One region of the Streptomyces sp. NPDC048523 genome, then DNA from elsewhere that is predicted to be linked to it. Evidence: riboswitches for the same ligand, from Rfam matches in the RefSeq annotation. Region 1 holds a riboswitch; the other holds the start of a gene.
The links. A riboswitch is a leader RNA that binds a small molecule or an ion and turns the genes downstream of it on or off. The one in region 1 is predicted to bind glycine.
Positions count from the first base shown of each region.

Region 2: another riboswitch for glycine. It lies ahead of gcvT (glycine cleavage system aminomethyltransferase GcvT); the one in region 1 lies ahead of gcvP (aminomethyl-transferring glycine dehydrogenase).

Region 1 covers NZ_JBICWQ010000016.1:1,913-17,626, reverse strand. The annotation lists gene ACGFWE_RS41505 (extracellular solute-binding protein) at 1-265, opposite strand, end outside; gene ACGFWE_RS41500 (amino acid transporter) at 1,172-3,124, shown strand; gene ACGFWE_RS41495 (molybdopterin-binding protein) at 3,172-3,591, shown strand; gene gcvP (aminomethyl-transferring glycine dehydrogenase) at 3,646-6,531, opposite strand; glycine riboswitch at 6,707-6,801, opposite strand; gene ACGFWE_RS41485 (PRC-barrel domain-containing protein) at 6,925-7,302, shown strand; partial or broken gene ACGFWE_RS41480 (DNA polymerase IV) at 7,218-8,746, opposite strand; gene ACGFWE_RS41475 (MerR family transcriptional regulator) at 8,805-9,503, opposite strand; gene ACGFWE_RS41470 (bifunctional nuclease family protein) at 9,767-10,240, opposite strand; gene ACGFWE_RS41465 (MerR family transcriptional regulator) at 10,317-11,054, opposite strand; gene ACGFWE_RS41460 (FHA domain-containing protein) at 11,073-11,978, opposite strand; gene ACGFWE_RS41455 (DUF881 domain-containing protein) at 12,040-12,870, opposite strand; gene ACGFWE_RS41450 (small basic family protein) at 12,876-13,208, opposite strand; gene ACGFWE_RS41445 (DUF881 domain-containing protein) at 13,205-14,110, opposite strand; gene ACGFWE_RS41440 (mannose-1-phosphate guanyltransferase) at 14,206-15,714, opposite strand, start outside.
Region 2 covers NZ_JBICWQ010000013.1:78,021-93,734, forward strand. The annotation lists gene ACGFWE_RS39860 (YncE family protein) at 1-577, shown strand, start outside; gene ACGFWE_RS39865 (GNAT family N-acetyltransferase) at 548-1,228, opposite strand; gene ACGFWE_RS39870 (EF-hand domain-containing protein) at 1,403-1,621, shown strand; gene ACGFWE_RS39875 (MOSC domain-containing protein) at 1,983-2,525, opposite strand; gene ACGFWE_RS39880 (glycoside hydrolase family 25 protein) at 2,553-3,110, opposite strand; gene ACGFWE_RS39885 (L-serine ammonia-lyase) at 3,334-4,701, opposite strand; gene glyA (serine hydroxymethyltransferase) at 4,758-6,020, opposite strand; gene gcvH (glycine cleavage system protein GcvH) at 6,035-6,412, opposite strand; gene gcvT (glycine cleavage system aminomethyltransferase GcvT) at 6,511-7,629, opposite strand; glycine riboswitch at 7,795-7,892, opposite strand; gene ACGFWE_RS39905 (AAA family ATPase) at 8,075-8,743, shown strand; gene ACGFWE_RS39910 (enhanced serine sensitivity protein SseB) at 8,811-9,602, shown strand; gene ACGFWE_RS39915 (enhanced serine sensitivity protein SseB C-terminal domain-containing protein) at 9,878-10,672, shown strand; gene ACGFWE_RS39920 (ABC transporter permease) at 11,008-12,006, shown strand; gene ACGFWE_RS39925 (ABC transporter substrate-binding protein) at 12,066-13,814, shown strand; gene ACGFWE_RS39930 (ABC transporter permease) at 13,884-14,891, shown strand; gene ACGFWE_RS39935 (ABC transporter ATP-binding protein) at 14,888-15,714, shown strand, end outside.

The sequences.
Region 1 (15,714 bases):
TCATCTTCGACTTGTAGGCGTCGTTCTCCAGCTGAACGATCTTTATCTTGACCTTGGGGTTCGCAGCCTCGAACTTCTTGGCGAGGGCCGCCCAGACACTCTTCGACGGCTCGGTGGTGGAGATGTTCCACCACTCCACCGTGGTCGTCCCGTCGGACGATCCTCCGTCCGAGTCGCCGCCACAGCCGGTCAGTGTCGTCATGCCCAGACCGGCCGCGGCGGACGCCGCCAGAAAGCCACGGCGGGACAGTGCCGGGTCGCCCATGATGCGCTCCTTGAGTACGGGACGGAGCCGTCCTTGTCCGTCCTGCGGTCCGAAAGTTTCGGAATAGATCCAGAAAGCTTCGCTGCTGCCGCACCCTAGAGACAGCTACGGAACGGTGGCAACCCCCTGTGCGGGGGGAATGTTCGCGGATCGAGTCGCCAACTCACCCCCGGACGGGCTTGCTTCGGAGAACAGGACCGCTTGCCGTACGAACACTTGCCGTGCGGGCGCCGATCCGCGGCGCTTCACGGGACTCCCTCCGGCGCCGGGACATCCGGGCGCGGGCACCCCGCGACGACCACGCACCGAGCCCGTGACAAGGACCGGATCGGCCCGCAGCACACCCGGCCGGGGGTAACCTCCGATGGCCGGGGCGCCGCACATCTGACGCCATCCGACCCGCCCAAACAGCCGAAACATTCGGTAGCACGGGCGAACATTACGAAGCCCTCCGCGCGAAGATTCCCCACGGACGGCATCACCTGGGCCCAGAACTCTTGCACCGGCTAGGGGCCGGGGTGACCGGCAGTGACGTCCCCGTCCGTGCGCGGCGGCGTCGCCGTCCGTGCGCGCCGACGTCGCCGTCCCGGACTCTCGGCGCTGCCAGGTTTCGGGCCCGGGTTCATGCAGCCCCTCCACGCCTTCGCGCCCGCCGTAATTCCCCGGCCCCGCCATGACTCTGCGTGTCCACCGCCGCCGTCCCACCCACACGGCTCGCGCGGGAACGCGCGTCCCCCTCATCTGGCTGATCACCCGCCGCCGGACCCCACGACCCGAGTCTTAACGGAAGTTTGACGCCCGTAGGCCCTCCAGCCAGAGGCCCGAACGTCACTCTCCGCTTACGCTGTTCCCGCCGTCAGACGGGCGGCCGGATCCGAGCCGAGCAGCACCCCAGGAGCACCGCCGATGGCCCTCACCGAAGACCCTCCCTCCGGTCGTCTGCGTGCGTGGATGCTGGAGGGTCTGTCCGACATGGGCAAGGGCGGCGGCCACACGGGCCCGCACGCCCAGCCCGAACCCCCGCACCAGGGCCAGTCCTGGTACCGGGTGATGTGCCTGACCGGCGTCGACTACTTCTCCACCCTCGGCTACCAGCCCGGCATCGCCGCCCTCGCGGCCGGCCTCCTCTCCCCCGTCGCCACCATCGTGCTCGTCCTGGTCACCCTGGCCGGCGCCCTGCCGGTCTACCGCCGCGTGGCCGAGGAGAGCCCCCACGGCGAGGGCTCCATCGCGATGCTGGAGCGCCTGCTGTCCTTCTGGCAGGGCAAGCTCTTCGTCCTGACCCTGCTCGGCTTCGCCGCCACCGACTTCCTGATCACCATCACGCTGTCCGCGGCGGACGCCTCGACCCACCTGATCGAGAACCCCCATCTGACCGGCGCCCTGCACGACCAGAAGATGCTGATCACCCTCGTCCTGGTCGCCCTGCTCGGCGCGGTCTTCCTCAAGGGGTTCCTGGAGGCGATCGGTGTCGCGGTCGCCCTGGTCGGCCTGTATCTCGGTCTCAACGTCGTGGTGGTCGCGGTCGGTCTGTGGCACGTCATCACAGCAGGGCATGTGATCACGGACTGGTCCAGCGCCCTGACCGCCGAGCACGGCAACGTGTTCGCCATGGTCGGCGTGGCCCTGCTCGTCTTCCCCAAGCTCGCGCTCGGCCTGTCCGGATTCGAGACCGGCGTCGCCGTCATGCCGCACGTCAAGGGCGAGGCCGGCGACACCGAGGAGCGTCCGACCGGCCGGATCCGCGACACCAAGAAACTGCTCACCGCCGCCGCCCTGATCATGAGCGTCTTCCTGATCGCCACCAGCTTCATCACCACCCTCCTGATCCCGGAGAAGGAGTTCGAGTCGGGCGGCCAGGCCAACGGCCGCGCCCTCGCGTACCTCGCCCACGACTACCTGGGCGGCGTCTTCGGCACGGTCTACGACATCTCGACCATCGCCATCCTGTGGTTCGCCGGTGCCTCCGCGATGGCCGGCCTGCTCAACCTGATGCCCCGCTACCTGCCCCGCTACGGCATGGCCCCGCACTGGGCCCGCGCCGTACGCCCCATGGTCATCGTCTTCACCCTCATCGGCTTCCTGGTCACCTGGATCTTCGATGCCGACGTCGACGCCCAGGGCGGCGCCTACGCCACCGGCGTCCTGGTCCTCATCAGCTCCGCGGCAATCGCGGTGACCATCGCGGCCCGCAAGGCCGGCCAGCGGGGCTGGACGATCGGCTTCGCGGTCATCTCGGCGGTCTTCCTCTACGTCACCGTCGCGAACGTCATCGAACGCCCCGACGGCGTCAAGATCGGCGCCTGCTTCATCGCCGGCATCATCCTCGTCTCCCTGCTCTCCCGGCTGGCCCGTGCCTTCGAGCTGCGCGTGACCAGCGTGCGGCTGGACACTATGGCGGAACGTTTCATCCGGGACGTCGCCAGCCGCAAGATCCGCTTCATCGCCAACGAACCCGACCAGCGTGACCAGGCCGAATACCGCGACAAGGTCGAACAGATCCGGGCCGACAACGACATTGCCGGCGAGGACTTCGTCTTCGTCGAGGTCACCGTCCTGGACCCCTCCGAGTTCGAGGCGGGCCTGACCGTCCGCGGGGAGGTCCTGCACGGCCGCTACCGCGTCCTGACCCTGGAGTCCTCCTCCATCCCGAACGCCCTGGCCGCCCTCCTCCTGCATGTCCGCGACATCACCGGCTGCACCCCCCACATCTACTTCGAATGGACCGAGGGCAGCCCCTTCCACCAGTTCCTGCGCTTCTTCCTCTTCGGCCAGGGCGAGGTCGCCCCCGTCACCCGGGAGGTCCTGCGCGAGGCGGAACCCGACCGCGCCCGCCGTCCCCGCGTCCACACCGGCTGACCCGCACATACCCGACATGCGCCGCGTACAGCCCTAAGTTGATGCCCATGATCCTGAGCATCCGCAACCAGCTCCCCGGCACCGTCACCACCGTCACCCGGGGCGAGGCCATGGCGACGGTCAAGATCCGCCTCGACGGTGGGCAGGACCTCACGGCCGCGATCACCCTCGATGCCGTGGAGGATCTCGGCCTCGCCCAGGGTTCTGCCGTGCGCGCCCTGGTGAAGTCGACGGAGGTCTCCCTCGCCACCGCCCCGGTCCGGGGCCTGTCCATCCGCAACCAGCTCCCGGGCACGGTCACCGCCGTGGCCACCGGCGCCGCCATGGCCACGGTGAAGATCGCCGTCGAGGGCGGCGAGTTCACCTCCGCGATCACCGCGGACTCCGCGACGGACCTCGCCCTGGCCGTCGGCACCCCCGTCGTCGCCCTCATCAAGTCGACCGAGGTGTCACTGGCGAAGGAGTAGACCCCACCACAACGAAAAAGGGCCCCGCCGAAACGGGGCCCTCATCGCATCGGGTCAGTCCTCGTACGCGTCCAGCGGCGGGCACGAACACACCAGGTTCCGGTCACCGAAGGCCTGGTCGATCCGCCGCACCGGCGGCCAGTACTTGTCCGCGACCGACACCCCGGCCGGGAACACGGCCTCCTCGCGCGTGTACGCGTGCTCCCACTCGCCGCCCAGCGCACCGGCGGTGTGCGGGGCGTTGCGCAGCGGGTTGTCGTCGGCCGCCCACTCCCCGGTGCCGACCTTCTCGATCTCCCCACGAATGGCGATCATCGCCTCGCAGAACCGGTCGAGTTCGGTCAGGTCCTCGGACTCCGTCGGCTCGATCATCAGGGTCCCGGCGACCGGGAACGACATGGTCGGCGCGTGGAAGCCGTAGTCGATGAGCCGCTTGGCCACGTCGTCGACGCTGACCCCGGTCGCCTTGGTCAGCGGCCGCAGGTCGATGATGCACTCGTGCGCGACCAGCCCGCCGGGGCCGGTGTAGAGCACGGGGTAATGCGGCTCGAGCCGCTTGGCGATGTAGTTGGCGGAGAGCACCGCCACCTGCGTGGCCCGCTTGAGCCCCTCACCGCCCATGAGCCGGACGTACGCCCAGGAGATCGGCAGAATGCCCGCGGAGCCCCAGGGAGCGGCCGAGATGGGCCCCACGCCCGTCTCCGGGCCGGCCGCGGGCTGCATCGGGTGGTTCGGCAGGTACGGCGCCAGGTGCGCCCGTACGCCGACCGGGCCGACGCCCGGACCGCCGCCCCCGTGCGGGATGCAGAAGGTCTTGTGCAGGTTCAGGTGGGAGACGTCACCGCCGAAGTGCCCCGGCTTGGCCAGCCCCACCAGAGCGTTGAGGTTGGCCCCGTCGACGTAGACCTGCCCGCCCGCCTCGTGCACCTGCGCGCAGATGTCGGCGACGTGCTCCTCGAACACCCCGTGCGTCGAGGGGTACGTGATCATCAGCACCGACAGCTCGTCGCGGTACTGCTCGATCTTGGCCCGCAGGTCCTCGACATCGATCTCACCGTCCTCGGCGGTCTTGACGACGACGACCTTCATGCCCGCCATCACGGCACTGGCGGCATTGGTCCCGTGCGCGGACGACGGGATCAGACACACGGTCCGCTGCTCGTCACCGTTGGCCCGGTGGTACCCGCGTACGGCGAGCAGCCCGGCCAGTTCGCCCTGCGACCCGGCGTTGGGCTGCAGCGACACCTTGTCGTACCCGGTGACCTCCGCGAGCTGTTCCTCCAGCTCGCGGATGAGCGTGAGGTAGCCCTGCGCCTGCTCGGCGGGCGCGAAGGGGTGCAGCTGCCCGAACTCGGGCCAGGTGACCGGCTCCATCTCCGTGGTCGCGTTGAGCTTCATGGTGCAGGAGCCCAGCGGGATCATGCCGCGGTCCAGCGCGTAGTCCCGGTCGGCCAGCCTGCGCAGGTAGCGCAGCATCGCGGTCTCGGAGCGGTGCTGGTGGAAGACGGGGTGGGTGAGGACGGCGTCGCCGCGCAGCAGCGCGTCCGGCAGCGCCTCCGCGGTGGCCGCGTCCAGCGTCTCGATGTCGGCCTCGACCCCGAAGGCGTTCCACACGGCACTCAGCTGGGCCCGCGCGGTGGTCTCGTCACACGCGATGGACACGTGGTCGGCGTCGACGAGGTGGAGGTTGACGCCGTTCCGCCGCGCCGCGGCCACGATCTCGGCGGCCTTCGCCGGCACCCGCACGGTCAGCGTGTCGAAGTAGGACCCGTGCACGACCTCGACCCCGCCGGCCGTCAGCCCCGCGGCGAGGATGTTCGCGTACCGGTGCGTCCGCCGCGCGATGCCCTTCAGCCCGTCGGGCCCGTGGTACACGGCGTACATCCCGGCCATGACCGCGAGCAGCACCTGCGCGGTGCAGATGTTGCTGGTCGCCTTCTCCCGGCGGATGTGCTGCTCACGCGTCTGCAGCGCGAGCCGGTAGGCCTTGTTGCCGTCGGCGTCCACGGACACGCCCACGAGCCGCCCGGGCAGGCTCCTGGCGAACTTCTCCTGGACGGCCATGTATCCGGCGTGCGGCCCGCCGAATCCCATCGGCACGCCGAACCGCTGCGTGGTCCCGACCGCGATGTCCGCCCCGAGCTCGCCCGGCGACTTCAGCAGGGTCAGCGCGAGCAGATCGGCGGCCACGGTCACGAGCGCGCCGAGCTCGTGAGCCTGGTCGATGAGCGGCTTGATGTCCCGTACGACCCCGGAGGCGCCGGGGTACTGGACGAGCACCCCGTTGATCTCACGTGCGGCGACCTCGGCCGGGATCCCGTTGCTGAGGTCGGCGACGACGACCTCCAGACCGGTCGGCTCGGCGCGGGTCCGGATCACGGCGATGGTCTGCGGCAGCGCGTCGGCGTCGACGAGGAAGAGGCCCTTCTTGTTCTTCCCCATCCGGCGGGACAGTGCCATGGCCTCGGCCGCCGCGGTCCCCTCGTCGAGCAGCGAGGCACCGGAGGTCGGCAGCCCGGTGAGGTCGGCCACCATGGTCTGGAAGTTGAGCAGAGCCTCGAGCCGTCCCTGCGAGATCTCCGGCTGGTACGGCGTGTAGGCCGTGTACCACGCCGGGTTCTCCATGACGTTACGGAGGATGACGGGCGGAGTGAAGGTGCCGTAGTACCCGAGCCCGATCATGGAGTCGAGCACCTGGTTCCGGTCGGCCAGCGACCGCAGCTCGGCCAGCACCTCGGCCTCGGTGCGCGCACCGGGCAGTTCCAGCGCATCGGCGTTCTTGATCACATCGGGCACGGCGGCGGCCGTGAGCTCGTCCAGCGAGCCGTAGCCGACCTGCGCGAGCATCTTGGCGCAAGCCTCGTGGTCAGGGCCGATGTGGCGCTGCTCGAAGGGAATTCCCTGTTCGAGCTCGGAGAGCGGAATGCGGTGGGCGGTCATTGCGGAGGCCTCCTGGTCTGACGCGACCTTCGAGGGGTACCCCGGCACGGGTACCCCGACGGCCTCCCCCTCTGTCATCTCGACCTGAGAGCTTCACCGGCCGCCCGAAGGCCGCCGGCTTTCACCGTCGGTGAGAGCGGAAGCCGTCGACACCCGCCCTGCTTTCCAGAGTGACCTCGTCCGTGCGGTACGTGAGCCTGAGAGATTCCGGGGAGGATTTGCTCCTTCGGCGCCTCCGATGGTTCCGGAGGACTCTCCCGCACGGGATCAGCAGCCGCTGGCAAGCCTACCAGCGAGGTCGCCGCACGGGTCTTCGAGTGGCCGCACACCCCGATGTGCTCTTTCGTAGTGCTTACGACCGCTTCGGATGAGTTGCGACCAAGTGGAGGGCCCGTGCAGACCGACATCGATCCGCGCAACCTGATCGGCCGCAAGGCGTTCGACCGCAACGGCACCAAGATCGGCACCGTCGACGAGGTCTACCTCGACGACGCGACGGGCGTGCCGGAGTGGGCTGCCATACGCACCGGCCTCTTCTCCCGGGACGCCTTCGTCCCCCTGGAGCCGAGCGAGCTGGTCGACGGCGCCCTGCACGTCCCCTTCGACCGCAGCCTCATCAAGGACGCCCCCGACTTCGGCGTGGGCCGCCACCTCTCCCCCGAGCAGGAACTCCAGCTCTACCACCACTACGGCCTCGACCTGGCGGCCCCACCCCCGTTCCCGGACCGGGACTTCGGCAAGCTGGCCGGCACGGGAGACGCGGAGGCCTGACCCCTTTCACCGCCTCACCGCGGCCCCGTCGGCCACCGACGGCGGTCAGCCCCACTGGGGCCATCCGCGCCCGCCAACGAACCCGTCATGCGTGTTGCGGACGTGAACCCGTCACTTCGACCAACGGCAACGGCTCGGCCGGCTCAAGCCGAGGATCATCGACACGGAACGTCCGCACGCGCCCCGGCTCCGAATCCGGCGTCTCGAACCGCACGGTCACCCTCCCCAGCCCGCTCCCCTGCACCCACCCGTGCCCGTACTCGGCATGCCGCACGTCATGTCCGGCGACCCACCGCCGCTCGACCACCACGTCCCGCTCCTCGACTGGAACGTCATCAGCCACCTCCTCGCCCCCCGGATCCGCTGCCTCCCCCGCCGCCTGGGCGAACAGATCCTCCTGAGTGAAGTCGGCAAGCCCGGAAACCCCCACCCCCAGCAACCGCACACCCCCCGTCGAGTCCACGCCCTCCAGCAACCGCAGGGCGGCCTCCTTCACCACCGCAGGATCATCCGTGGGCCCCCGCAGGGTCTCGGACCGCGTCAGCGTCGAGAAGTCGTACCGCCGCACCTTCAGCACGATGGTCCGCCCCGACAGACCGGCCTCCCGCAACCTGCGCACACACCGGTCCGCCAACCGCTGCACCTCGAGCCCCACCCGAACCCGGTCATGGATGTCCACGTCGTACGTGTCCTCCACCGACACCGACTTCGTCTCCCGCTCCGCCACCACGGCCCGCTCGTCCCGCGCCAGCGCCATGGCGTACAGGCCGTGGCCATGTGCCTTCCCGAGCAGCCGTACGAGCTCGTCCTCCCCCGCCTCGACGATCTCGTCGACGGTATGGATCCCGGCCCGCCGCAGATGGTCCCCGGTGGCCGGCCCCACCCCGGGCAGGGTCCGCACCGACATCGGCCCGAGCAGCGCCCGCTCGGTGCCCGGCTCGATCGCCACCAGCCCGTCCGGCTTGGCCTGCTCGGAAGCGATCTTCGCGAGCATCTTGGACGCGGCCAGCCCCACCGACCCCGTGAGGCCTGTCCCGGCCCGTATGTCGGCCCGCAGCTTCGCCCCGACCAGCCGCGCCGACGCCTCGTCCCAGGCCGCTCCACCGGCCTCCAGATCGACGAACGCCTCGTCCAGGCTCAGTGGCTCCACCAGCGGCGACAACGCCCGCAGCAGCGCCATCACCTGCTCGCTGATCGCCTTGTAGAACCCGAAGCGCGGCACGAGATACGCGGCGTTCGGCGCGAGCCGTCTCGCCTGGGCCATGGGCATCGCCGAATGCACCCCGAACACCCGGGCCTCGTAGGACGCGGTGGCCACCACACCGCGCGGCCCCAGCCCGCCCACGACGACCGCCTTCCCGCGCAGACTCGGCTTGGATGCCTGCTCCGCCGAGGCGTAGAAGGCATCCATGTCGAGATGCAGGATCGTGGGCGCTTTTCTCACATGTCCGATGCTGCCCTACGCCACTGACAATGCACCGCCGATGCGAGCGGGGCAGACGTCAGACCGCCCGGTTCCGGCGCCTGGCCAGCTCGTCCGCCGGGTTGTGTCCGATGAGCGTCTCGCCGGTGTCGATGCGCTCCCCGTGCAGCTGCGACAGGGCGCTCTCGACATCCCGCCACACCACGCCCACGGCGATCCCGAAGATCCCCTGGCCGCCCTGGAGCAGCGCGTGCACCTCGTCGGGCGAGGTGCACTCGTAGACCGTGGCCCCGTCGCTCATGAGCGTCATGCGCTCCAGGTCCTGGAAACCGCGCTCACGCAGGTGCTGGACCGTGGTGCGGATGTTCTGCAGCGACACACCGGTGTCGAGGAACCGCTTGACGATCTTCAGGACGACGACGTCCCGGAAGCTGTAGAGCCGCTGCGTCCCCGACCCGTGAGCAGGCCGCACGCTCGGCTCCACGAGCCCGGTGCGCGCCCAGTAGTCGAGTTGCCGGTAGGTGATGCCGGCCGCCGCACAGGCCGTAGGGCCGCGATAGCCGATCTCCTCGGACGCCATGGACGTCGCCCCTCCGCTGCTCGGCACGGCCGCCGGTCGCTGCGGAGCGTGATCGGCCGCGCTGCCCTGAAACGGGCTGCCGTGATGGGGATCCCCCCAACTCGAACGCAGTTGAGAGCTTGGGGGAGGGTACGGACCGCTTGCCCCGAGACTCCGTCCGGGGGCACCCCCAGCCGTACCGTCGCCGCTGCTTCTCACGCCGACCTCCGTCCTTGACCTGCCTTCTCGACGGTAGGCAGTCACCAGGGGTGCGTCAACGATCGCCACACTCGGCACGCCGAGTGATAATCACCCTAGGAGTGGTTTCCCGTGCCCCACCGCGGGGAAAGGCTAGCGGGTTGCGCTCCGAACGGGCCGCAGGACGCTCTCACGCGCCGGTGGCAAATGCCGGCATTTCCGTGACGACCGGACACGGCCGAGCCGTCACGGACCACTGATCCGCCGGCTCGGTCGCATCCGTCTCACTGACTGCTGGTGCCGAAGTCCTCGGGGGAGATCTGGTCGAGGAACTCGCGGAACTTCTCCACCTCGTCCTCCTGCTCGTCCGGAATGGCGATACCGGCGTCGTCGAGCACTCCGTCGCTGCCGTAGATGGGCGTCCCGGTGCGCAGGGCCAGCGCTATGGCGTCGGACGGCCGCGCGCTCACCTCGACCCCGCTGGCGAAGACCAGCTCCGCGTAGAAGACGCCCTCACGCAGGTCCGTGATGCGCACTTCGGTGAGCTCCTGGCCGACCGCCTCCAGCACGTCCTTGAACAGGTCGTGGGTCAGCGGTCGTGCGGGGGCCATGCCCTGCTGCGCGAAGGCGATGGCCGTCGCCTCCCCCGGCCCGATCCAGATGGGGAGGTAGCGGTCGCCTCCCACTTCACGCAGGAGCACGATCGGTTGGTTGGAGGGCATTTCGACCCGGACACCTACGACATCGAGCTCGTTCACACAGCAACCCTAGGCCGTGCCCGGGACGTTTGGGTAGTCGGGCAGGAAACGGGTGACGATCCGGCCCCCGGCACCCTCAGGGCAGGCGCACGCCGAGCGCGGTCTGCACAAGTGCCGCGTGCAGCTTCACGGTCAGCCCCGCGAGTTCCTTGGCGCGGGCTTCGGCGTGTGCGCGGGTCTGCGGGTTGCGGTGGCGCTTCAGCGGGGCCACCACCTGGTCCACAAGGCCGGCCTCACGGTCGGCGGCCGCCTTCATCGCGCGCAGATGCCGCGGCTCGATCCCGAACCGCCCGAGCTCCACGACAAGTGCCGCCACCGTCACCGCCTCGGCGTCGTAGGCCCCGTCCGGCAGCGGCGTGATGAGGCCGTACGCCTCCCACTCCGCCAGCTGCGGCTCGTCGATCTCGGCGGCGGCGAGCAGCTCGGCCCGGCCGATCCGGGCCACGGTGGGGCCCTCGGAGACCTCCAGGACCGTTTCTCCGTCCCGCTGGCGGCCCACTGTGGGCAGGGCGACGGCCTCGCCGCGCTCCATGGCGTCCAGGTGCTCCCGGATCACCTTGAGCGGCAGATAGTGGTCCCGCTGCATCCTCAGGACGTGGCCGAGGCGCTCGACGTCCCGGTTGCTGAACTTGCGGTACCCGGAGGGGGTCCGCTGCGGCTCGATGAGGCCCTCGGACTCCAGGAAACGGATCTTGGAGATCGTGACTTCGGGGAACTCGTCGCGCAGCACGTTCAGCACTGTGCCGATGCTCATCAGCCCACTGTCCGTGGCGGCGGTGCCGTGTCCGGCACCGCCGCTCGGTGTTTGAAGCATGGACCTTCCCTGGGAGGGTCAGTAGCCCTGCTGGCTCGCGTAGAACACCAGCCGGTACTTGCCGATCTGCACCTCGTCGCCGTTGTTCAGAGCGACCGAGTCGATCCGCTCACGGTTGACGTACGTGCCGTTGAGACTGCCCACGTCGGACACCGTGAACGAGCCGTCCTGACCGCGGCGGAACTCCACGTGCCGGCGCGAGACCGTGACGTCGTCGAGGAAGATGTCGCTCTGCGGGTGGCGGCCGGCCGTGGTCAGCTCGCCGTCCAGCAGGAAGCGGCTGCCCGAGTTCGGCCCGCGGCGCACCACCAGGAGCGCGGAGCCCAGCGGAAGCGCGTCGACAGCCGCCTGTGCCTCCGGCGAGAGCGCCGGCATCTGCGTCTGGCCGGTGACCTCGGAGTCGTAGGCCTCGAGTCCCGAGATGGAGATGGTGGAGGTCGTCTCCGAGGGACGCTCGGGCACGGCCCCGGCCCGCAGCGGAGCGCCGCAGTTGGAGCAGAAGCGGCTGTTCTCCGCGTTGCGGTTACCGCACCTCGTACACACCAGGGCCGACATAGGGGAAAACCCTCCACCCGTACTTGAGGTTGACGGCTGCCCGAAACCTATGCCGCCGGATTGGGCAGGGTCAACAGACGGCACGCCCTGACCTCCGGAAACGTCACCACCCTGACCGGCGACCTGGTCCCGGAACAGCGGGCGCTGACCCTCGGCGTCGGGCTGTGCGCGATGACGAGCGGTCGCGTTGTCGCCACCTTCTCGCGCGCTCTTGCCGAACAACTTCGCAAACAACTTCACGGGCGATTCCCCTTGACCGAAACAGACCCGCCCGTGGGGCAGGACGAACCCTGATTGAACACACCGGTCGACCCGGACACCCTCACAACGTCCGTTTCCACCAGACAGTTTCCACCACGCACCACCCATTCGGTGCGCCGACCCCCCGCAACCTCATGCCCTGGCCGATTGCCCCCCATGCGCCGCCGGTTCACCGGGAGGACGACCGAGCGTAGTCAGGCCGCTTCACCGCTCGCAAGGCGTCCACGACGATCTTGTCCGACCGCTCGACGGCGACGGTGGCCTGCTCCTTCTCGAGAGTCTGCACCACACCTCCAGGGATGTTCAGCGCCGGTTCGAGGTCCTGCGGATTGCCGATGACCTTGAAACGAAACGGCGCGGTGATCTTGTTCCCGTCGACGCTCACGCTCTTGTCCGAATCCGACAGATAGGTGCCCGCGACGACCCGTACGCCGTTCACCTGGATCGCCTCCGCCCCGGCCGCTCGCAGTTCCTGGATCGCGTCGAGCAGCATGTCCGCCTCGACCGTCCCCTTGGTGTCCTCGATCGTCATCGTGATGCCCGGCCCCTGCGCGGCCACGGTGCCCGCGAGAATGCCGAGTTGCCGCTCCTTCTCGACCGTCTGCTTGCGGGCCTCCTCTGCCTGGTCAGAGCTGTTCTCCAGCTCGTCCCGCTGCTTCTCGAGGCCCTGCTTCTCGTCTTCAAGACGCTGAGTACGGTCGTCCAGTTCATCGAGGATGCGTACGAGATCCTCCTGGCGCGCCCCCCGCAGCGCACTGTCGCTGTCGCTGTTGGACGCCACCTGGACCGCCAGGCCGAATCCGAGGCCGAACAGCAGTACCGCGACGATGAGTTGGGCCCGCGTCACACGCGGCGGCCACAGCCCGTTCACCAGCCTCTGCCGGCCGGTGAGCCCGGCTTCCGGCTCCTGAGCCTCCGCTTCCGCGGGAGAGGTCGCCGGCAGTTCCTCGGGCAGTTCCTTGCGCAACCTGTTTCCGGGCGTCTCTTCCGGTTCGCTCATCGGCCTCACGCCCGGAAGACGTGCCGGCGGATCGCCGCGGCGTTCGAGAAGATCCGGATGCCGAGCACGACGACGACACCCGTCGACAGCTGGGCGCCCACGCCCAACTTGTCGCCCAGGAACACGATCAGCGCGGCCACGACCACGTTCGACAGGAACGACACGACGAACACCTTGTCGTCGAAGATGCCGTCCAGCATGGCCCGCAGTCCCCCGAAGACGGCGTCGAGCGCCGCCACCACGGCGATCGGCAGATAAGGCTCGACAACCGCCGGAACCTCAGGCCGGACCAACAGGCCGGCCACGACTCCCACGACGAGGCCCAGTACGGCGATCACGATGTGCCCTTCTCAGTTCTCGGCTCTGCTGTACGTACGATCACACTCGGTGCGGCCGGCAGCCGGAGGTCGTCCTCCACGGAGATGGCGGTCCGGATGCCGTAATTCTCTTCCAGGGCGTGCAGATACAGCCCGTCGGCACTGTCCTGGAATCTGGTGCTCAGCCGCTGCCCGTCCCCCACGGCAAGCACCGTATAGGGCGGAACCAGCGGCTTGTTGTCGACCAGTATCGCGTCACCCGCGGCCCTGATCGCCGACAGCGCGGTCAGCCGCTGCCCGTTGACGGAGACGGCCTCGGCGCCGGACTCCCACAGCCCGTTCACGACCCGCTGCATGTCACGGTCGCGCACCCGCCCGGTGTCGGAGAACCCCGACGTCTCACGCGGGTTCCCGTCGCCGCCCGTGCTGGCTTCCTTGGCGTCGTTCACGACCAGTTTGACGCCGGGGCCGTGCACCTCCACGGCGCCCGACAGGATGTCAACGAGATCGGCCTGGCCAGTGTCACCACTCTGCTTGAGAGCCTCGCGCTGCCGGGTGCTGACGTCGTCACGCAGCTTGTCGACGCTCTCCTCGAGCTTGTCCGCCGTCTCGGTCTCGCGGTCGATACGGTCGATGAGCTCCTCGCGCTCCTTGGCCACGACCGGGGCGGCCACCCGCGCCTGCGCCGCCCCGACGGTGACCACGAGAGCGGCGAGCACCAGGCCGACGGCCAGCCCCAGTCTCGCCCGCAATGTCCTGGGCAACTTGGCGTCACCGGCGGCCATCTTGCGGGCCGCGGCCTCGGCGTACCCGTCGTCGAGGCTGTGGTCCATGACGTTGGTGAGCAGCGACATGGAGGCGTCCGGGCGCGACGGGCGCGTGGGGGTGCTCCGAATGGGGGGCTGCTGCGGCATGCCGCACATCGTCGCACGTCGCGGCCCCTACCTCCGAATGGCCCCATCGGCGTGCCGGACAGGCCCCCTTGGGGACACATGTCCGGCACGCACGCGTGCGTGGTTCAGCGGCCGGCGCTGTCCACGACCGCCGACCACTCGTCCAGCAGGGCCTGCGCGGACGCGTCGTCGGGACCCTCGGCCCACAGATGCGTTACCGCCTCCGCAGGGTCCGGCAGGACCATCACCCAGCGTCCGTCGGTCTCGACGACCCGGACACCGTCGGTCGTGTCGACAAAGCGATCGCCCGCCGCCTCCACGACCCTGCGCATCACCAGCCCCTTGACGGCCCACGGGGTCGCCAGATCCCGCTTCAGGACATGCGCCCGCGGAATCCGCGCGTCGATCTGGCTGAGCGTCAGCTGGGTCCGTGCGACCAGTCCGATCAGCCGTACGAAGGCCGCCGTACCGTCGAAGACGCTGCTGAACTCCGGGATGATGAAGGCACCCTTGCCGTCACCACCGAAGATCGTCGAGTCGTCGCGTCCGACCCTGGTCAGATCGTCGGGCGAGGTGGTCGTCCACTCGACCTGCGTGCCGTGGTACGCCGCCACCTGCTCGCCGATCCGCGTGGTGGTCACCGGCAGCGCCACCCGGCCGCTGCGCCGCTCAGCGGCGACCAGATCGAGCATGACGAGCAGCGCCCGGTCGTCCTCGATGATCCGCCCCTTCTCGTCGACGAGGGACAACCGCTCACCCACCGGGTCGAACCGCACGCCGAACGCGGCCCGCGCGGACGCCACGATCTCACCGAGCCGCACCAGCCCCGACCGCCGGGCATCCGCCGTCTCCGTCGGCCTGGACTCGTCGAGCCCCGGGTTGATCGTCAGGGAGTCCACGCCGAGCTTCCCGAGCAGGCTCGGCAGCACCAAACCGGCGCTGCCGTTCGACGCGTCCACGACGACCTTCAACCCGGCCTCGGAGATCCCGGTGATGTCGACGTTCCGCAGCAGTGAACCGGTGTACGAATCGAAGACGCTGGCGGGGAAGTGCAGGTCCCCGATCTCGCCGGGGAACGCCCGCCGGTACTCCTGCCGCGCGAACACCCGGTCCAGCTTTCGCTGACTGCCCTGCGAAAGGTCCGCACCCTGGCCGTCGAAGAACATGATGTCCACGGAGTCCGGCACCCCGGGCGTGGTCCGGATCATGATTCCGCCGGCACTCCCCCGCGCGGTCTGCTGCCGCGCCACGGGCAGCGGTACGTTCTCCAGGTCGCGTACGTCGATGGCGCTGGTCTGCAGTGCGGAGATCACCGCCCGCTTCAGTGCCCGCGCGCCGCGGGAGTGGTCACGGGCGGTGGTGACGGTCGAACCCTTCTTGAGGGTCGTCGCGTAGGCGCCTGCCAGCCGGACCGCGAGTTCCGGGGTGATCTCGACGTTGAGGATGCCGGAGACGCCACGGGCGCCGAAGAGATGCGCCTGGCCCCGGGACTCCCAGATGACCGAGGTGTTGACGAAGGCACCGGCTTCGATGGTCTTGAACGGGTAGACCCGCACATTCCCCTGAATGATCGATTCCTCGCCGATGAGGCACTCGTCACCGATGACCGCGCCGTCCTCGATACGAGCCGCGCG
Region 2 (15,714 bases), on a different contig from region 1:
CGACTTCTCCCCGGACGGGAGGTACTTCATCGTGTCCTGCGAGTTCAGCGGTGAGCTGCTGAAGGTCGACACCGAGAAGATGGAGGTGGTCGGACAGCAGAAGCTCCCCTTCCACGGGGCCATGCCGCAGGACGTCAAGGTCTCACCGGACGGGAAGCGGTTCTACATCGCGGACATGATGGCCGACGGGATGTGGGTCCTGGACGGCGACACCTTCGGCAAGCCGGCCCTGCTGCCCACCGGCAAGGGCGCCCACGGCCTCTACGTCAGCCGCGACTCCCGCGAGATGTACGTCTCCAACCGCGGCGAGGGGACCGTCTCCGTCTTCGACTTCACCGAGAACCGGCTCACCACGAAGTGGCGCCTCCCCGGCGGCGGCAGCCCCGACATGGGCGGCGTCTCCGCCGACGGCAAGGTCCTGTGGCTGTCCGGCCGCTACAACTCCGAGGTCTACGCCATCGACACCCGAACCGGCGCCCAGCTCGCCCGTATCAGGGTCGGCAGCGGACCGCACGGGCTCGCGGTGTACCCCCAGCCGGGGCGGTACTCACTCGGTCACACCGGCATCTTCCGCTGAGCGGTCGAGGAGCTGTGGGGCCGCGGCGAGCAGCACCGCCTCCGCGCCCACCGGACGGTAACCGGCCGCCTGGAACGCCCGCATGCTGCGGGCGTTCCCCGGGGACACCTGGGCCCACAGCGGCTCCTCGGCGAGATGCCTCGCCGCGTTCACCAGCGCACGCCCCAGACCCCGGTGCCGTACGTCCTCGTCCACCTCGACCGAGACCTCAAGACGGCCGCCGACCCCGCGCCCCGTCACCAGCACGCCGCCCGGCGCCGTCCAGGCACGAATGCCGTCACGCCGCCTGCGGGCGTAGACGACCCGGGGGTGGTCGGGGTCCTCGATCTCCCTCAGCGTGAGCGGCGGTTCGCCCGGGAGCGGGTCGCCGACCAGCATCGCGTCGATGGTCTCGGACCTGCGCCCGGTCCGGTCCAGGAAGGCGGTCAGGAACCGCGGGTTCATGGTCGCGGCCAGCGCGTCGCAGTCCAGGCCGCGCAGGGTGGCGTGCACCCACTCCGGGTCCTCGTCGGTGAAGACGACCGAGTGCGCAGTGAAGGACAGCACGCCCGCGTCCCGGTGGCACTCCTGCGGTACGACCGTCGTGCCGCCGTCCGCGGGCGGGAAGACCCCGCGGGCCGCCGCGTCGAGAATGTCCCGCAAGGTCTCCATCACACCGCTCCTCGAGTCGCCACCCAGTGGATGGCCCACCCTCGCAGACACGATCGAGGACGGCACCGCGGTTTTCCCCGGTGGTCGCCGTACTGGAGGTCCGGGCGGGCCGCTAATCTGACCTGCGGCAGCAAGCCAGCAGGACACGACAAAGGCAAGAAAAGGGGCGGACCGGTGGCGCACATCGACATCGAGGAAGCACGCAAGCAGTTCGAGCGGATCGATGCGGACGGTGACGGCTCCATCACCGCCGCCGAGTTCAAGTCCGCCCTGGCCCAGGGCGGCGACTGGAACGTGACCGAGTCGGTCGCCGAGGCGATCATCAAGAGCCGCGACCTGAACGGCGACAAGCTCCTGTCGTTCGACGAGTTCTGGGCCTACCTGAACAAGTAGAGCCGACGGTGAGGGGGGCGCCCCGACGGGCGCCCCCTTCGTCATGCCCGGCCCCGGCCCCGGATCCGTACCGTCCAGGGCGTCGATCAGCTGCTCGCGGCCCGGCAGGTCGAGACCGGTCGCCGACTCGTCGAGCAGCAGGAGCCGCGGCTCGGGCATCAGCGCGCGGGCGATGAGAGTGGGGAGTTCACGCCGGTCCTGCGCGAGGGCCTGGTCGAGCTGCTGGCCCTGACCGGCCTGCGCGACGACGCCCCCACACCGCGGACGAGGCCCACGCGGCGCTGGTCCGGGCGGTGGCCGACGGGGACGCGGAGGGGGCGGCGGAGATCCTGCGGGGGGAGCTGGAGGATCCGTTCGCGGGCTAGACGATGTCCAGCGCCCGGTGCGGACCCTCGGGCAGCTCCACCCCCACGGCGTCCCCGGCCCGCACCACACCCCCGCTGACCACCACACTCATGATCCCGGACCGGAACAGCGCCCGGCCGTCGTCACTCCGGCCCACGACCTGCTTCAGCAGCCCCTTCTGGAACCCGTCGATCTGCGCGCACGGATTCCGCAGCCCGGTCACCTCCACGACGGCCTCGTCGCCCAGGTGCAGCAGGGTCCCCACCGGCAGCCCCAGCAGATCGACGCCACGCGTCGTGACGTTCTCCCCGAGCTGCCCGGCGCCGACCTCGAACCCGGCCTCACGGAGTTCCTCGAACAGCTCCTCGTGCATCAGGTGTACTTGCCGGAGGTTCGGCTGCGAGGGGTCCTTCCTCATCCGGAACCGGTGCTTGACCGTCGCCCCGCCGTGGACGTCCCCCTCCACCCCGAACCCGGCGAGCAAGGTGATGCTCTCCCGGTTCGGCTTCGTGAACGAGTACGTACCGTTGCTGCTGACCGCAGTGATCGTCCTACCCATGCCCGAAGCCTATGCGCGGCCCCGGGGTCAGGCGTCGGTGGCCCACTCGCGCAGGGCCGCCTTGCTCGCGAAGTCGGCGACGTTCTTGTCCACGGGGTCGTCGGTGTACTGGTGGAAGCGCCACTTGGCCTTGATGCGGGGTTTGCCGGCCGTGACGTAGTCGGCGATCCAGAGGCCGTCGCCGGCGTACGACGTGGTGTCGACCGTCAGCCAGTAGTGCCGGTTCGTGTAGAGCACGACCCGGTTGTTCGGGCGCAGCTGCTTCACCTTGCGGATGAAGCTGTCCTTCTCCGCGTTGCTGGCGTGGGTGCCGTCGCCTGTCGTCTCCCAGTCGACCGCGAGGATGTCGCCGCCCTTCTCGGGGGCGTGTTTGACGAAGTACTCGGCCTGGGCGGTGAGGTTGCCGGGCCACAGGAAGTGGTAGAAGCCGACGACCAGCCCGGCGTCGCGGGCGTGCTTGGTCTGGGCGGAGAGCTTCGGGTTGGTGTAGGAGCGGCCCTCCGTCGCCTTGACGAAGACGAAGGAGAGGCCCTCCGTGCTGTAGGAGGAGGACTGGTAGGCGCTGACATCGATACCTCGGAGCATGTGGGGGCTCCCTGAAGTGTGGGTGGGGGGACGGGAGTTGATGATGCCCCACATGTCGGCGGAGGAACCTCGACTGCGCGCGGGCGCCGGTCCGGGCGGCACGGCAACCTGCGCCGACCGCGGGACACGCCGTACTGGTCTGTCATGACCGGAATGCAGTGAACTGTCGACAGGGGGAACGTGTCGCTACTGCTCGCTCGCGCCGGGGCGAACCTCGCCCGCCTCAGCACTCGATGATGTTCACCGCGAGCCCGCCCCGGGCCGTCTCCTTGTACTTCACGCTCATGTCGGCCCCGGTCTCCTTCATGGTCTTGATGACCTTGTCCAGGGACACCTTGTGCGAGCCGTCGCCCCGCAGCGCCATCTTGGCCGCCGTGACCGCCTTCACCGCGGCCATGCCGTTGCGCTCGATGCAGGGGATCTGGACCAGGCCGCCGACCGGGTCGCAGGTCAGGCCCAGGTTGTGCTCCATGCCGATCTCGGCGGCGTTCTCGACCTGTTCGGGGGAGCCGCCGAGGACCTCGGCGAGGGCGCCCGCGGCCATCGAGCAGGCCGAGCCGACCTCGCCCTGGCAGCCGACCTCGGCGCCGGAGATGGAGGCGTTCTCCTTGAAGAGCATGCCGATGGCGCCGGCCGCCAGCATGAACCGGACGACACCCTCGTCGTCGGCGCCGGGCACGAAGTTCATGTAGTAGTGGAGCACCGCGGGGATGATGCCGGCGGCCCCGTTGGTCGGGGCGGTCACCACCCGTCCGCCCGCCGCGTTCTCCTCGTTCACCGCCATCGCGTAGAGCGTGATCCACTCCATGGAGTGCGCCAACGGATCGCCCTCGGCGCGCAGTTGGCGGGCGGTGACGGCGGCCCTGCGGCGCACCTTGAGCCCGCCCGGCAGGATGCCCTCACGGGACATGCCCCGCGACACGCACGCCCGCATGACCTCCCAGATCTCCAGCAGCCCGGCCCGGATCTCGTCCTCGGTGCGCCAGGCCCGCTCGTTCTCCAGCATCAGGGCGGAGATCGACAGACCGGTCTCCTTCGCCAGCCGCAGCAGCTCGTCGCCGGTGCGGAAGGGGTACTTCAGGACCGTGTCGTCCAGCTTGATCCGGTCCGCGCCCATGGCGTCCTCGTCGACGACGAACCCGCCGCCCACCGAGTAGTACGTCTTCGACATGAGCTCGGCGCCCGAGGCGTCGTACGCCCACACCGTCATGCCGTTCGCGTGGTACGGGAGGGCTTTGCGGCGGTGCAGTACCAGGTCGTCGTCGAAGGAGAAGGGGATCTCGCGCTCGCCGAGCAGCTTCAGGACGCCCGCGGCCTTGATCTCCGCCACCCGCTCGTCCGCGTTCTCCACGTCCACCGTGCGCGGGGAGGCACCCTCCAGGCCGAGCAGCACCGCCTTCGGGGTGCCGTGGCCGTGGCCGGTCGCGCCCAGGGAGCCGTAGAGCTCGCAGCGCACCGAGGCGACGGAGGACAGCAGGTCCTCATTGCGCAGGCGGCGGGCGAACATGCGGGCCGCGCGCATCGGGCCGACCGTGTGGGAGCTCGACGGGCCGATGCCGATCGAGAACAGGTCGAAGACCGAGATGGCCACGGGAACTCCTTCACAAAGGGTGGGGGCACACGTCGTCGGGTGCCCCCACCGTGGAACTACTTGTTCAGGCCGGCGTACAGCGGGTGCTTGTCGGCGAGGGCCTTCACCCGGGCCTTGAGCGACTCCGCGTCGTACGACGGCTTCAGCGCCGACGCGATGACGTCCGCGACCTCGGCGAAGTCCTCGGCCGTGAAGCCGCGGGTGGCCAGGGCGGGCGTGCCGATCCGCAGCCCCGACGTCACCATCGGCGGGCGCGGGTCGTTGGGGACGGCGTTGCGGTTGACCGTGATGCCGACCTCGTGGAGACGGTCCTCGGCCTGCCGGCCGTCCAGCTCGGACTCGCGCAGGTCGACGAGGATGAGGTGGACGTCGGTGCCGCCGGAGAGCACGTCGATCCCGGCCTCCCGGGCGTCGTCGGCCGTCAGACGCTCGGCGAGGATGCGCGCACCGTCCACCGTACGCCGCTGGCGCTCCTTGAACTCCTCCGAGGCCGCGACCTTGAAGGACACCGCCTTCGCCGCGATCACATGCTCCAGGGGGCCGCCCTGGAAGCCCGGGAAGACGGAGGAGTTCAACTTCTTCGCGAACTCCTTCTTCGCGAGGATGATCCCGCCGCGCGGTCCGCCCAGCGTCTTGTGTGTGGTGGAGGTGACCACGTCCGCGTACTCGACGGGGTTCGGGTGCAGCCCGGCCGCCACCAGGCCGGCGAAGTGGGCCATGTCGACCCACAGGTACGCCTCGACCTCGTCGGCGATCCGGCGGAACTCCGCGAAGTCCAGCTGCCGCGGGTACGCCGACCAGCCCGCGATGATCACCTTGGGCCGGTGCTCCTTGGCGAGCTTCTCCAGCTCGGCCATGTCGACGAGGCCCGACTCGTCCACGTGGTAGGCGACGACATTGAACTGCTTGCCGGAGAAGTTCAGCCGCATCCCGTGGGTCAGGTGACCCCCGTGCGCCAGGTCCAGGCCCAGGATCGTGTCGCCGGGCTGGGCCAGCGCGAACAGGGCGGCCTGGTTCGCGGAGGCCCCGGAGTGGGGCTGCACGTTGGCGTACTCGGCGCCGAACAGCTCCTTGACCCGGTCGATCGCGATCTGTTCGGCCACGTCGACGTGCTCGCAGCCGCCGTAGTAACGGCGGCCCGGGTAGCCCTCGGCGTACTTGTTGGTGAGGACCGAGCCCTGTGCCTCCATGACCGCGAGCGGAGCGAAGTTCTCCGAGGCGATCATCTCGAGGGTGGACTGCTGACGGTCCAGCTCGGCGTCGACCGCGGCGGCGATCTCCGGGTCGAGTTCGTGCAGGGGGGTGTTCAGTGCGGACATCGGGTGCGGACTCCTCAGCCGGCGGAAAAGGCGGTGTACTCGTCGGCGGAGAGCAGGTCGGCCGGCTCCTCCGAGACGCGTACCTTGAACAGCCAGCCACCCTCGAAGGGGGCGGAGTTGACCAGTGCCGGGTCGCTCACGACGTCCTCGTTGACCTCGGTGACCTCACCGGAGACGGGGGAGTACAGGTCGCTGACCGACTTGGTCGACTCCAGCTCGCCGCAGGTCTCGCCGGCGGTCACCGTGTCACCGACCTCCGGGAGCTGGACGAAGACGACATCGCCGAGCGCGTTGGCCGCGTGCTCGGTGATGCCGACCGTCGAGACGCCGTCCTCGGCGCCCGACAGCCACTCGTGCTCCTTGCTGTAGCGCAGCTGCTGGGGGTTGCTCATGGCCTGAATTCTCCTGTACGCGGGGGAGTGCTGGTGAAGGGGGGACTGCGGAAGGCGTGCGTGAGCAGTGACTCTGTGCCCAGCATCACCTACGGCGGCTACTTCTGGCGCTTGTAGAACGGCAGCGCCACGACCTCGTACGGCTCGTGGCTGCCCCGGATGTCCACACCGACACCCGTCGTGCCGGGCGTCGCGTGCGCGGCGTCGACGTACGCCATCGCGATCGGCCTGCCCAGCGTGGGCGAGGGGGCACCGGAGGTGACCTCGCCGATCACCTCGCCGCCCGCGACGACCGCGTACCCGGCCCGCGGGACGCGGCGCCCCTCGGCGACGAGCCCGACCAGGACGCGCGGGGGGTTCTCGGCGGCGCGGGAGGCGGCTGCCTCGAGCGCCTCGCGCCCCACGAAGTCCCCCTCCTTCTCGAACTTCACGACCCGCCCGAGCCCGGCGTCGAAGGGGGTCAGCTCCCGTGAGAGTTCGTGCCCGTACAGCGGCATGCCCGCTTCCAGGCGGAGCGTGTCCCGGCAGGACAGCCCGCAGGGGACGAGCCCGACGCCCTCGCCGGCCTTGGTCAGCGCCTGCCACAGCTCGACCGCGTGCTCCGGCTTCACGAACAGCTCGAAGCCGTCCTCGCCGGTGTACCCGGTGCGCGCGATCAGCGCGGGCACCCCGGCGACCGTGCCCGGCAGACCGGCGTAGTACTTGAGGCCGTCCAGGTCAGCGTCGGTCAGGGACGCGAGGATGCCGGGGGACTCCGGTCCCTGTACGGCGATCAGCGCGTAGGCGTCCCGGTCGTCGCGCACCTCGGCGTCGAAGCCGGCCGCGCGCTCGGTCAGCGCGTCCAGCACGACCTGGGCGTTGGAGGCGTTGGCGACCACCAGGTACTCGGTCTCGCCGAGCCGGTAGACGATCAGGTCGTCGAGGATGCCGCCGTCGGCCTGGCAGATCATGGTGTAGCGGGCCCGGCCGACACCGACCGAGGCGATGTTGCCGACCAGGGCGAAGTTCAGCAGCCCGGCCGCCTGCGGCCCGGTCACGGTGATCTCGCCCATGTGGGAGAGGTCGAAGAGCCCGGCTTTCGTGCGTACCGCGGTGTGCTCGTCGCGCTCGGAGCCGTACCGCAGGGGCATGTCCCAGCCGGCGAAGTCGGTCATCGTCGCACCGAGCGAGCGGTGCAGGGCATCGAGCGCGGTGAGACGGAGTTCAGAACTGCTCATCGGACGGTCGTCTCCAAGGATCCCAGGACATGGGTGTGACGGGCGAGGTATTCCTCCCCATCTGTCATCGGAACCTGAGAGGTTCGCCCCGGCCACACGAGTGGCCGGTGGCTTGCACCGTGGGTGGGGCCACCGTCGAGTCGGCGGCCCGCTTTTCAGATGTGCCTCGCCCGCGCGGTAACGGGGCCTGAGAGATTCAAGGGAGGGACTTGCTCCTTCGGCGCCCGGGTACACGTACCCCGGGACTCTCCCGCGCGGATTCAAGCGGCCGGTATGCAGTTGGCGCCGACATCATTGCACGCATCCGACGCCCACGGCAGGGCCGCCTCGGCCCCTCCCTTCTGTAACCGGCTCGTGACGGTACGCGTACAGAAACACGAGAGATCATCCATTACCTTCTCTTTACGCTCGGTGGGGAGGGGAAGCCCGACCCCGGAGGAGGACGATGACGGTGAACAGGACCACGGCGTACGCGACGACCTCGGGGCTCGCGCTGCCCGAGCAGCCCGCGGCCCCGGCGGTCGAGACCCCGGGGGCCCGCCCGGTCGTCCGTGACCTGCGCGACCGCGCGGGCCGCAGTCCGCACGCCCTGCTCTTCGGCCCCGGGGACCTCGTCGTCATCACCGGCCTGCCCGGCAGCGGCAAGTCCACGCTGATGAGGCGTGCGGTCAAAGGCATCCGGATCGACTCCCAGGACACCCGCGACCGCTGGGACGGCCGGCTGGCCCGCTTACTGCCGTACGCCGCCTACCGCCCCCTGGTCCGGCTCGCGCACTACGCCGCACTGCGCCGCGCCCTGCGCTCCGGCGAGGGAGTGGTGGTGCACGACTGCGGGACGCAGGCCTGGGTGCGGGGCTGGCTGGCCCGCGAGGCGCGGCGCCGGGGCGGCACCCTGCACCTGCTGCTGCTCGACGTCACCGCGGACACCGCGCTGGAGGGTCAGCGCGAGCGCGGCCGGGGGGTCTCGCGGTACGCCTTCCTGCGGCACCGGGGGGCGGCCGCCCGGCTGATCCGCTCCGTGGAGCGCGGCGACCTGCCCCAGGGCTGCGGTTCGGCGGTGCTGATCGACCGGGACGCGGCGGACGTCCTGCGGCGGATCGGGTTCACGGGCTGAGCCACACATCCTCCGCACCCGCTAGCCTTTCAGCCACATCAGCGGTTCACAGCAGGCGGTCACACAGATGGACTTCCCGGCGGATCTTCCCGCGCACTTCCCGGCACAGTCGGCACACCCCCATCCGCACGGCGGATGGCCCGGCAACGAGCTGGAGGAGGTGCTCTCGGCCTCCCTCGGCATGCCCTCGGCGGGCGCCCGGATCATCGAGGTGCTCGGCCGCAGCTTCGTCTGGATCCCCCTGCCGAACGGCGGCGGCCCGCACAGCGGCCCCCTCGACCTGCCCACCCTGGAGATCGAGGGCCAGGCGTACGTCCCGGTCTTCAGCTCCGAGGAGCAGTTCCGCCAGGTCGTCGGCAGCCATCTGTCGTACACCATCGCCCCGGCGGTCGAGTTCGCCCGCGGCCTGCCCCCGCACGTGGGCGTCGCGGTGAACCCCGACGGCGTGGTCGGCGTCCCCCTCCCGCCCGCCGCCGTCGCCGAGCTGTGCCGGGTGGGCCGCACCCCGCTGGACGGGCCCAACACCGGCGGCCGGGTCAAGCTCTACGAGCCGGACTGGCAGGACGACCCGGTCGACTTCCTGGCAGCCGCGTCCGCCGAGTTCGCGGCCACGGGAGTGGTCCTCACGGCCCGCCGCTGCCTGGCCGCCATCGAGACCGCCGACCCGGTCATGTTCGTGGGCGTGGAACTCTCCCAGTGGGAGGGCGACCTGCGCACCCTGCCGATGGACGCCCTCGGCCGGGCCCTGGGGCGGACCCCGGTGCACTGGCCGGTCAACCTGGTCCTGCTCGACGTGGCGGACGACCCGGTGGGCCACTGGATGCGGGGGCAGGTACGGCCCTTCTACACGCGGGGCTAGGGCCCTTCTGATGGATCTCCGCGGCGTCGCGACGCCCGGCACGCACGCTCACCGCACGGCGCGAAGGGCCAGGTGGCTCCGCCACATGACCCTCCACGCCGCACGCCGATCGCACGCACCGAACGCCGCTCCTTCTTCCACGGAGATCCATCAGAAGGGCCCTAGCGCGACAAGGCACGGACGACCCGCACTCGCCGACGACGCACAGGTCCCGAGCTGGTGGGCGCTTAAGCTGGTTTCATACTCGGGGAACTTTCAAGAAGGGGCGATACGACGTGAGCGCCAGCGGCACCGCGACCGGCACGGTCGAGCACATGCTGCGCCAGGTGACGCCCGGGCGCTACGACGCCTACGAGGCATTGCTCAAGGCACTCGCGACCCCCGGATCCGGCCAGATCTGGATGCTCCTGTGGCACGGCCAGTCCGGCTCCCCGGACGCCCAGTACGCGAACATGGAGGTCGGCGGCTACGGCTACGCCCCCTGTGTGACCTCGGCCCAGGAGCTGAGCGCCAGCGGCTGGAACCGTTCGTACGAAGTGGTCGACGGCATCGACGTGGCCCGCACGCTCTACCCCGACCACTACGGACTCTGGCTCAATCCGCACGCCCCCGGCGGCGGGGTCGGCATCCCCTGGCTCGACCTGCGGCGCATCGCGACCGGCCTGGAGCGCCAGCCCGCGGGGCCGCTCAGGCTGTCGGAACCCGGCATCGAGATCCCCCAGTTCTACGCCCTGCTGGTGCAGAACGCCCACCGCACCCCGGCGGTCCGCTCGCTGCGCCGCGCCTGGGTGCAGCCGGCGCTCGGGGCGCCGTATCTGGCCATCGGCCTGGACGTGTACGACACCAGCCCCTCGGCCGTGGACTCGGTGCGCGCGATGATGCAGCAGTCCATCGGCGCCGTCCCGGACGGGCTGCCGGTGTCGACCGTGGCGATGTCCGACGAGTACGACCCGGTGGCGCTGTGGATGCGCGCCGGGGCCCGTCCGTTCTACGACCGTGAGGCGCACGGATCCCCGGCCCAGGCGCCGGCAGCCGGGTACGGCTACCCGCCGGCCCGTGGCGGTTACTGAGAGCGATGACAACCCGTTCGCCTCGTTTACGTAACGGCCACATTTCTTCGCGCGTAGATAGCGGCGGATCATCACGATCGTCGCCTATTGTGCCGTTCTGTCCCAACTGGCATGCGTCCGGGAGGCGTTACCCGCTGTTCGGATAACGGAATCCTTCGTACTGCATCACGGTTACGCATACTTTCTTCGTCAGGCCTGGCGGGTGATCGCAGCGAAGCTGAAGACTCCCCAGGCAGACGCAGGATCAGACGTTCCTGTGCGCTGAGCAAGTCGACAAAGCCGTAATCCACGGCAGGTGTAGGCCGGTCACCACCGGCGAGAGGGGTCGGGTCACTGTGACCGCACCGATCGAGACCACCGGGGCGCAGGCCGAGGCGCAGCCGGAGGCTGTCCTCGTCGGCGTCGACAAGGGGCAGATCGAGGGCCGTTCCCTGGGGCAGATCTCCTGGTCCCGGTTCAAGAAGGACAAGGTGGCGGTCGCCGGTGGCGTGATCGTCATCCTGCTGATCCTGCTCGCGGTGCTCTCCCGGCCCATCCAGGCCATGTTCGGCCTGGACCCGAACGCCCTGCACCAGGACCTGATCGACCCGAACACCTCGCTGCCCAAGGGCGACTTCGGCGGCATGAGCTGGTCGCACCCGCTCGGTGTGGAGCCGAAGTTCGGCCGCGACATCGCCACCCGCATCCTCGAGGGCTCCTGGGTCTCGCTGGTGGTCGCCTTCGGCGCCACGATCCTGTCCAACACGATCGGCGCCGTGCTCGGCGTGGTCGCCGGCTACTACGGCGGACGGGTCGACACGATCATCAGCCGGCTGATGGACACCTTCCTGGCGTTCCCGCTCCTGCTGTTCGCCATCGCCATCTCGGCCACGCTCCAGGGCGGCGCCTTCGGCCTCGAGGGTCTGCCGCTGCACATCAGTGTGCTGATCTTCGTCATCGGCTTCTTCAACTGGCCCTACCTGGGCCGCATCGTGCGCGGCCAGACGCTGGCCCTGCGCGAGCGGGAGTTCGTCGACGCCTCGCGCGGGATGGGGGCCAGGGGGCCGTACATCCTGTTCCGGGAGCTGCTGCCGAACCTCGTCGGCCCGATCATCGTCTACTCGACGCTGCTCATTCCGACCAACATCCTCTTCGAGGCGTCGCTGAGCTTCCTCGGCGTCGGCATTCAGCCCCCCCAGGCCTCCTGGGGCGGCATGCTCAACCAGGCCGTCGACTTCTACCAGGTCGACCCGCAGTTCATGATCGTGCCTGGTCTGGCCATCTTCGTGACCGTGCTGGCGTTCAATCTGCTCGGCGACGGTCTCCGCGACGCTCTCGACCCGCGCAGCCGCTGACCCGCGGCCGCGGTGAGAGTCCACAAGATTTCCGACAATTGAAGGGGAAGCAGACCATCATGCGAAGGTCAGCGCTGGCCGCAGTGGCGGCCATCGGCAGTGCGAGCCTGTTGCTCTCGGCTTGCAGCAAAGCCGATGACAACGGTGGAGACGGGAACAAGTCGGCTGGGGCCAACGCAGCGACCAAGGGCGTCGTCAATGCCTCCACCCAGAAGGGTGGGACGGTCACGTACGAGCTCTCGGACGTGCCGGACTCCTTCGATCCCGGCAACACGTACTACGCCTACATGTACAACCTCAGCCGGCTGTACGCCCGCCCGCTGATGACCTTCCAGCCCGGTCCGGGCGAGGAGGGCAACAAGCTGGTCCCGGACCTCGCCGAGAAGGCGGGCGAGCCGAGCGACGGCGGCAAGACCTGGACGTACAAGATCCGTTCGGGTCTGAAGTACCAGGACGGCACCCCGATCACCTCGAAGGACGTCAAGTACGCCGTCGAGCGCTCCAACTTCGCGCGTGACGTGCTCTCCCTCGGCCCGAACTACTTCCAGCAGTTCATGGAGGGCGGCAAGGCGTACAAGGGTCCCTACAAGGACAAGAGCGCCGAGGGTCTGAAGTCCATCCAGACGCCGGACGACACCACGATCGTCTTCAAGCTCAACCGCCCCTTCCAGGAGTTCGACTACCTGGTCGCGACGCCGCAGACGGCTCCGGTCCCGCAGGCCAAGGACACCGGTATCGACTACGTCAAGAGCATCGTGTCCTCGGGCTCGTACAAGTTCCAGAGCTACGACGAGGGCAAGCAGGCCGTCCTCGTCAAGAACGAGAACTGGGACGCGAAGAGCGACCCGCTGCGCAAGCAGTACCCGGACAAGATCGTCGTCAAGCTGAAGGTCAGCCCGGAGACCATCGACCAGGACGTCCAGGCCGGTGACGCGATCGACCTCGGTGGTACCGGTGTTCAGGCCGCGACCCAGGCGAAGGTCGTCAACAGCGCCGACCTGAAGTCCAACACGGACAACACCTACGGTGGCCGTCTGGTCTACATGGCGATCAACAACCAGGTCGCGCCGTTCGACAAGGTCGAGTGCCGCAAGGCCGTCGAGTACGCCATCGACAAGGTCTCCGTGCAGACCGCCGAGGGCGGCCCGATCCGCGGTGACATCGCCACCACCGTTCTGCCGCCGGACATCACCGGCTACCAGAAGGCCAACGTCTACGAGACGACCGGCAACAAGGGTGACGTCGCCAAGGCCAAGGAGCAGCTGAAGGCCTGCGGCAAGACGACGATCAACACCAACCTCTCGGCGCGCAGCGACCGTCCGCAGGAGATCGACGCGGCCACCGCGATCATCGCCTCGCTGAAGAAGGTCGGCATCAACGCCAGCCTGAAGCAGTACCCGTCGGGCAAGTACTTCACCGACTACGCCGGTGTGCCGACCTTCGACAAGAAGCAGAACATCGGTCTGCACATGATGCAGTGGGGTGCCGACTGGCCCTCCGGCTACGGCTTCCTGCAGCAGATCCTGCACGGTGACGCGATCGGTGCCTCCGGCAACACCAACCTCTCGTATCTGAACGACAAGCAGATCAACGAGATGCTGGAGAAGGCCATCGCCACCGAGGACGACACCGCCCGCAACGCCCTGTACGGGCAGGTCGACAAGCGTGCGATGGACCTGGCCGCGCTCGTTCCGCTGACCTACTTCAAGGTCCTGCTGTACCGCCCGGCGGGCTTCACCAACCTGGTGTCCACGGCGGCCTTCAGCGGTCAGTACGACTACCTCAACATCGGCACGACCAAGAAGTAGCCCCGGAAGGCAGGTGAAGGCATTGGTGCCCGTGGGCCTCGCGGCCCGCGGGCACCAGCGCCGATCCCCGTGATCTCGTACATCCTCCGTCGGACGTTCGCGGCAGTGATCCTGCTGCTGGTCGTCACCGCGGTCACCTTCGCGATCTTCTTCCTGCTGCCGCGGATGGCCGGCCAGACCGCCGACCAGCTCGCGCAGCAGTACATCGGAAAGAGTCCGACGAAGGCCGACATCCTCGCGGTCAAGCAGAACCTCGGTCTGGACGAGCCCCTGTATGCCCAGTACTGGCATTTCATCAAGGGGATCGTGACCGGCGCCACCTACAACCTGGGCCCCACGACGGCGCACTGCGATGCGCCCTGCTTCGGCTACTCCTTCAAGAACCACCAGGCGGTCTGGCCACAGCTCACCTCGCGCATCCCGGTGACCGTCTCGCTGGCCGCCGGTGCCGCCGTGATGTGGCTGGTGTCCGGTGTGGTGATCGGTGTGATCTCCGCACTCAAGCCCCGCAGCTTCTTCGACCGCACCTTCATGGGCGTCGCGCTCGCCGGTGTCTCGCTGCCCATGTTCTTCACGGGCAACCTGGCGCTGCTGCTCTTCACCTACCAGTGGCCGATCTTCGGGCGGACCTACGTACCGTTCACCGAGAATCCGGCCCAGTGGGCCAACACGCTCTTCCCGGCCTGGTGCTCGCTCGCGCTCCTGTACTCCGCCATCTACGCGCGGCTGACCCGCTCGGGCATGCTGGAGACGATGAACGAGGACTTCATCCGCACGGCCCGCGCCAAGGGCCTGCGGGAGCGCAACGTCGTGGCCCGGCACGGGCTGCGGGCCGCACTGACCCCGATCATCACCGTCTTCGGCATGGACCTGGGTCTGCTGCTCGGCGGTGCCGTGATCACCGAGACGGTCTTCTCGCTGCCCGGCATCGGCCAGTACGCGGTGCAGGGCATCACCGACAACGACCTGCCCCCGATCCTCGGGGTCACCCTGCTCGCCGCTCTCTTCGTCGTGATCGCAAATCTCCTGGTGGACCTGTTGTACGCCGCCGCCGACCCGCGGGTGAGGCTCTCGTGACCGAACTCTCCAAGACCGGTGCCGCCCTGGGCGAGCCGGCTCCGGGGAACGCCCCCGACGCCTTCCTCGCGGTCCGCGACCTCAAGGTGCACTTCCCGACCGACGACGGACTGGTCAAGTCCGTGGACGGGCTCAGCTTCCAGGTGGAGAAGGGCAAGACCCTCTGCATCGTGGGCGAGTCGGGCTCCGGCAAGTCCGTCACCTCGCTGGCGATCATGGGACTGCACCGGCTCGGGGCACAGGGCAAGCACGTCCGGATGTCAGGCGAGATCTGGCTGGACGGCAAGGAACTGGTCTCCGCCGACCCGGACGAGGTGCGCAGGCTGCGCGGCCGCGAGATGGCGATGATCTTCCAGGACCCGCTGTCCGCGATGCACCCGTACTACACGATCGGCAGCCAGATCGTGGAGGCGTACCGGGTCCACCACAACGTCAGCAAGAAGATCGCGCGCAAGCGTGCGATAGAGATGCTCGACAGGGTGGGCATCCCCGAGCCGGCCAAGCGCGTGGACGGCTACCCGCACGAGTTCTCCGGCGGTATGCGCCAGCGCGCGATGATCGCCATGGCGCTCGTCAACAACCCCGAGCTGCTGATCGCGGACGAGCCGACGACCGCCCTGGACGTCACCGTCCAGGCGCAGATCCTCGACCTGATCCGGGACCTGCAGAAGGAGTTCGGCTCCGCGGTCGTCCTCATCACCCACGACCTGGGTGTGGTCGCCGAGATCGCCGACGACGTCCTGGTGATGTACGGCGGCCGGTGCGTGGAGCGGGGCAGCGTCGACGATGTCTTCGAGCGGCCGCAGCACCCCTACACCTGGGG